One region of the Colwellia sp. E150_009 genome, then DNA from elsewhere that is predicted to be linked to it. Evidence: predicted binding sites of a transcription regulator. Region 1 holds the regulator's gene; the other holds the start of a gene.
What was found. The regulator sigma-54, encoded in region 1, starts transcription at its own class of promoters, with help from an activator protein. The targets are predictions, from matches to a motif close to GTTGGCACGNNNNTNGNNT.
Positions count from the first base shown of each region.

Region 2: ACE1OF_RS04050 (hemerythrin domain-containing protein) is a predicted target of sigma-54. The motif match lies at 2,270-2,288, and genes of this name have one in related genera.

Region 1 covers NZ_JBHFOM010000001.1:128,446-131,767, forward strand. Annotated here, with positions in the region: gene rapZ (RNase adapter RapZ) at 1-28, opposite strand, end outside; gene ptsN (PTS IIA-like nitrogen regulatory protein PtsN) at 109-561, opposite strand; gene hpf (ribosome hibernation promoting factor) at 581-868, opposite strand; gene ACE1OF_RS00610 (RNA polymerase factor sigma-54) at 911-2,434, opposite strand; gene lptB (LPS export ABC transporter ATP-binding protein) at 2,524-3,276, opposite strand; gene lptA (lipopolysaccharide transport periplasmic protein LptA) at 3,269-3,322, opposite strand, start outside.
Region 2 covers NZ_JBHFOM010000005.1:122,566-125,887, reverse strand. Annotated here, with positions in the region: gene ACE1OF_RS04065 (UPF0231 family protein) at 1-9, opposite strand, end outside; gene ACE1OF_RS04060 (hypothetical protein) at 102-1,412, opposite strand; gene ACE1OF_RS04055 (DUF2249 domain-containing protein) at 1,409-1,702, opposite strand; gene ACE1OF_RS04050 (hemerythrin domain-containing protein) at 1,713-2,144, opposite strand; gene argR (transcriptional regulator ArgR) at 2,329-2,811, opposite strand; gene ACE1OF_RS04040 (S46 family peptidase) at 2,996-3,322, shown strand, end outside.

The DNA of each region.
Region 1 (3,322 bases):
AACGTCCACTAACAATAATAAGTTTCATAAGTTAAGCCTCGACTTACGGGTACAAAGTTTCGTGAAACGAGTGACTCTCAACACGCAATTTTCTATATCATTGCAACTTTAAGTTGCTTGTTGAATAAGATTAAACATTTCTTGTTGATTTGTGCATTTTCGTACTTGTTTGGCTGTTTTACGATTACTAAACAGCTTGGCTATACTCTGTAATGTATCTAAGTGTTCTTGTGTACTATTTTCAGGCACAAATAAACAGATGAATATATCAACAGGTTTGTTGTCTATTGCGTCAAAATCTATGGCTTGCTGAGTTGTTAAAAATACGGCGATAGCTTTATCTGTATTATTTAATCTACCATGAGGAATTGCAATACCATTGCCAATACCTGTACTACCCATTTTTTCACGGTTGAGTAAACTATCCAGTAGGTCGGTTGGACTAGCGGTTCCTAATTGCTTAGCGGCAAGAAGGCAAATTTGTTCAAGTAGGCGTTTTTTACTTTGTACTGGTACTGCACATTGCGTGCAGTCCAGTGTTAATATGTCTTGTAGTGTCATAATTTTTTATATTATTGCGCTAATGTTGCGATATTTTGCCTTTATATTTAAGCACTTGGCGATCTAATTTATCAATTAAAGTATCTATTGATGTATACATGTCAGTATTGACTGCTGAAGCATGAATTTCATTGCCTTTTAAGTGCACCGTTGCTTCCGCTTTTTGATCTAACTTTTCTACTGTCAGTACCACATGCACATTCGTGATGTGATCAAAATGTCGTTCTAATTTATCAAATTTAGTATTAACGTATTCTCTTAATGATGAAGTTAGGTCTACATGGTGGCCAGTAAGGTTAATTTGCATAAGTTCGATCCTTATTATCTTAATTGAGCTAGTATATAGCTATTATAGTAAACTCTTACGTTGATTTGACGGGGGAATAGACAAAGATTCTCGATATTTGGCTATGGTTCGTCTCGCAACATTAATTCCCTGCTCGGCCAGTAAATCAGCCATTTTACTATCACTTAGCGGCTTAGCAGGTGTTTCCGCTAGAATGAGTTTTTTGATTAAAGAACGGATAGCGGTTGATGAACATTCACCGCCATTTTCTGTGCTAACGTGACTTGAGAAAAAGTATTTTAATTCAAAAATTCCCCTTGGGGTATGCATGTATTTTTGGGTAGTTACCCGTGAAATCGTAGACTCATGCATATCTACTGCTTCTGCTATATCATTCAATACCATGGGACGCATAGCTTCTTCGCCATGCTCAAAAAAGCCTTGTTGGCGTTGAACAATACAATTAGATACTTTTAATAGGGTGTCGTTACGTGATTCTAAGCTTTTAATAAACCATTTAGCTTCTTGTAGGTTGGCGCGAATAAATTGGCCATCACTGCTTGATGACTTGGTAGTTTTTGTCATAGCGGCATATTGTTGATTTACGGATAATTTAGGGGCGGTATCTGGGTTTAATTCTACCACCCAGCGACCATTTTTTTTCTCTACAGACACATCAGGTATTACATATTGATCATCATTTTTTGCAACAACATCACCAGGGCGCGGATTTAAACTTTGAATTAATCGCATCACTTCACGCAACTGATCTTCTTTAAGACGCGTTTTGCGCATGAGTTGTCTATAATCACGGTTACCAAGTAGATCAATATGCTCTTTAATGATTAACTTACTTTCGTTTAAATACGGAGTAGTTGGCTCAAATTGATTTAATTGAATCAGCAAACAATCAGCAATAGAGCGAGCGGCAACGCCGATAGGATCAAAAACATTGATACGCTTTAATACAGCTTCTACTTCGTCAAGTTCCAGTCCCTCTATACCAACACTTTCTAAAATGTCTTCACTTGACACTGTCATATAACCTGCGTCGTCTACCGCTTCAATAATGGCGATAGCGACAGCTCTATCGGTTTCTGAAAACGGGGTTAACTCCATTTGCCATAAAAGGTGATCTTGAATAGAGTCGGTTGTTTCACCTTGATAAGTATAATCTTCACTTGGGCTACTAATTGCGCCTGTATTTGATGTGCCCGCACTGTAACTTTCTTCCCATGTTGTGTCGATATTTAGCTCTTCAGGAATATCATTTTTTTCCATAGCTTCTGTTGTGCTGATTTCATCAATGGTTGCGGATGAATCTTCACTGCCATCAGTGGCAGTCTTTTCAGAAGTTTTTGCTGAAAAGGCTTCTTCAAGATTATCTGAATTATTATTTGAATCATTATCAGCGCTAGTATCGGATGCTTGTTGCTCATTCACTTCAAGAAGAGGATTACTTTCAAGCACTTCTTGAATTTCTTGCTGAAGTTCCAACGTTGATAACTGCAACAGCTTTATCGCTTGTTGCAGTTGTGGCGTCATGGTTAGTTGTTGTCCTATTCGGAGCTGCAGAGTTGGGCGCATCTACGTTTTCTAATTCCTATTAATAATTTTATTTATTTATTTAATTTTCATAATAATAAGCATAGCTTAAGTTTTTATGTCTGTGCTAACTATAGCGTGAATTGCTCACCAAGGTATACATCTCTTACCTTTTGATTTGCAAGAATTTGATTTGAATCACCTTCGGCAATAATTTCTCCGTGGCTAACAATATAAGCATGTTCACATACATCAAGTGTTTCACGCACGTTATGATCGGTAATTAATATACCAATTCCACGATTTTTAAGGTGAATAATAATTTTTTTTATATCGCCAACAGAAATAGGATCAACTCCAGCAAAGGGTTCGTCAAGTAAAATAAATTCAGGCTCTGCAGCTAGGGCTCTAGCAATTTCTACGCGTCTTCTCTCACCACCTGATAAGCTCATACCTAAGTTATCTTTAATATGACTAATATTAAACTCTTCTAACAGGTGTTCTAACTTAGCTTGCCTATCAAGCTCACTAAGGTTCTTCCTTGTTTGTAAAATAGCCATAATGTTATCGGTGACGGTAAGTTTTCTAAAAATAGAGGCTTCTTGTGGTAAATAACCAATGCCACGGCGTGCGCGTTCATGCATAGGGGCAAGTGTAACATCTTGATCATTTAGAATGATTTTACCATCGTCGTTGGGTACTAACCCAACAATCATATAAAAAGAAGTGGTTTTTCCTGCGCCATTAGGGCCTAGCAATCCTACAATTTGACCCGCTTTCACCGTTAAACTAACACTTTTTACTACTCTATTATGTTTATATGACTTCGATAACCCTTGGGCTATTAAGGTTGATTCTTTTGGTGTATTCTCAATACTATTCATTATTACTGTCATTGTTCTTTTTATTTTGCTGAGCTTTAATTTGAGC
Region 2 (3,322 bases), on a different contig from region 1:
GTATTCCATAAGGATACCACTTCAATTAGCCTATCAGTCTCAATACTTAGTGTAGCAAAAATAAAGCCTTTTACTGTGTAAATCAGTGAATAACTTGCAAACTATTCATTCGTCGAAGAATTAATTTTATCTAATATTGAAAAATACAAACGTCTCGTTTTAACCATCAACATTAACAGCCAAGAAAACTCAATAATAAGTAACAAAGAAAGCAACCAATACACACTAGGAAACATAATAGTTATTAGTAACACCACTCCTGTTACAACGTGCAAATAAAAGAGCCACTGCCCATGTTTTTTGTCTAAAAACTCATGCATATGAGGAAGAAATTGCATGGCAGAGAAATTGGTTAGGCATTGCTGCTGTAAGTGGGTATAACTTAAAAAGGGTAATATTTTTAACAGCATCCCTTGAATAACGGCAACAAGATAAAAATAAATAAAAACAACTGCTATCAAAACGACCTTATTCTGAACAACTTTTTCTGGTAAATAGGCTTCAGGAAAAAAATAAAAAAGATTTAAAACGATTAATGAAATTGCAGCCAATTGCCAATAACGAATAGTATTGTCAGATATTTTGCGTTTTCGTTTTGACATAATAAACAATAAACTTATTGAAAATACACCGTGAATCAACATAATAGCGATGAAAATCATTGACGGTTGAAAAACAAATAGAACCAAAAACACAAATAATACAGTTGGTAAATAACCACTAATGAATTTAGGAAAACTAGGAGCAACATGAAACATAGGAATAACCTGAAAGCTGACCGACATTATCATCAAACTCCCCCACCCCACTAATCCTAAAATAGCATGAGTATTGGTAATGGATTTTCCTGCAAAATTTGAACTCAAACTAGACAGTTCTATCGCGGTAGGCAGCGACAAATTAAGCATGAACACGCCCAATAAAGCAACAATCAATAGCGCAATAATAGCGAAACGAAAACCAAGAATAGAGCCACCTTGGCTTAGTTTTTTCAATAAGACTAACGCAACAGAAGTAATATAAACACCTACCCCCAACACCAATAACAATAATGTAACCACCGTTAGTGTTGTGCTTGGCCAGATAAAATTTATGATTAAACACAAAGTACCCAATACTAAAGCAGTATGACAAATCAAGGTGATTTGCCTAGGTTTTGCAATACCAACACCGCCAATAACTGGCAATAATTGTAATAATGCTCCCATCATCACCATAGTGATAAAACCTAGAGTAAATCCATGAGTAAGCGCCAGCATACTTGGCTGCCATCGACTTAAAAATAATGTTTCTCCCGAAACAAGTATTAATAATGCACAAGCAATAACAAACAGTGGTGCAGTGAGAAAAAAACGAAAAGGTAGTTCAATAGGGGGTAATGCGTTAAAGGATAAGCCATGAAGATTCATCAATAGTCATCTTTCTCTAAACAGTTTTGTGCTAACAATTGATTAAATAATGGTTCTGCAATTTGATGATAAATATACAAGGTTATAGCGTCTTGAGTGTGTACTACACAATAATATGAAAAGCCTGCATCAGCTAGCTTTTCATACAGCGGAAAAGGTTGTTTTCTATGTTTAACCAACAAACATTGTTGCACGGTCAATACTGATAACTGTTTCAAAATCACAGTCATTGGTTCAGGTGGTGCTAACTCACTGACATCTACAGTAATAAATTGTAAACTTTGCTTAATCACTTACGTTATATCAACTGGCTTGAAATTGTTCAATAAGTTGCTCTCCATCGGCCAAGTTTTGAGCCATCATAGGATAAAGCATCATTTCTTCTTTCATATTATGCTGTTGCATCATCACCATCAGTGTTTCACTCAATCCTAAATAGTCATCTTTTCCATTGGCAGCCAAAGCATTAGTTAAATCTTCCACTAATGCTCGCATTTGTTGATGTTCCATTCGCATAACTTGAGTTGGACCTGAAGTCATCCCTGTTTCCTGTTCAAATTTAGGAAATAGTACGTCTTCTTCTTGGCTAAAATGTTTGGCTAACTCATCAGTAAAGCATTGCCACTTACTTGAAGCCAATGACCAGTCACCTTTTGCAACCGCAGCTTCTGCTTCAGTAAAAAAATCATCACACTCACGGTGTTTATTAGTCATAAATTCAGGGATTGAGGTCATGGTAAAAATCCTGTTAAAAATTAGCGTACAATCAACTCATTAAGTTGTTTGCTTAGATTCCAACATTTTACCCAATGCACTAATAAATACCTTGACCTGTAATAATAAAATAGAAAACTCTACCGAAACAAGTACCAAGCCACACGTGGTCAATTATATTATACCCTGTTTACTGACTAGGCATTTACTGGCTAGCTTTCACCCCTAACAATTCTCGAATAGACTGTGTTATTTCTTCAATACGATCAGCCGATACGGGCGCAATAAAAATAGTATCATCACCTGCTAATGTACCTAAAATTCCCGCTGAATCCCCCATACTGTCAAGCATTCTAGAAATCAACGGTGCCCCACCAATCCCCGTTTTAAGTATAATTTGCATACCGTTATGTTTAACACTTAATACCACTGACTCTATTGAATGTTTTGACTTTGGTACGGCTAATTCATCTGGCAAAATATAAATCATTTCATTATTAGCGTTGCGAGTTTTAACTGCCCCTAACTTAGATAACAAACGAGATATTTTAGCTTGCGACATATTTTCAAAGCCTTGAGCCGACAGCGCTTGTGCAAGCTGCCCTTGCGAACCATAACACTGCCCTTTTAATAATCGCTTAAAAGCATGCACCAAATTTGATTCATTTTGTTTTCTAAGTGTGGTCATTTTAATGCTGTCTCACAATACAAGTGAAATGTATAAGTACTCAATTTAAGTACAATAATAATGCCGCTATTCTACACTAAAAAAACCTAATTAGCATAGCTTGCTTGACTGTATAAATAGACTAAAGCAAACTGTTGACGTTAACACAAATATAACATGACAATAACAATTGAGATTTCTTATTATGAACAAAGTTGCTTTATCATTAATCGCCATAAGCTTCACTTTAACAGCTAATACTGCATTAGCTGATGAAGGTATGTGGCAACCCAATCAATTGCCAACTATTACTAAACAATTAACCAAAGCAGGTTTAGCATTAAATCCAAATGACTTAACTGATTTAACTGGTTTTCCGATGGGGGCAATCGTTAGTTTAGGTGGTTGTACTGCCTCATTTGTTTCAGATCAGGGGTTAGTAGCCACTAATCACCATTGTGTTTATGGTTCTGTGCAATACAACTCTACTGCAGACAACAATTTACTTAAAAATGGTTTTCTAGCCAAATCA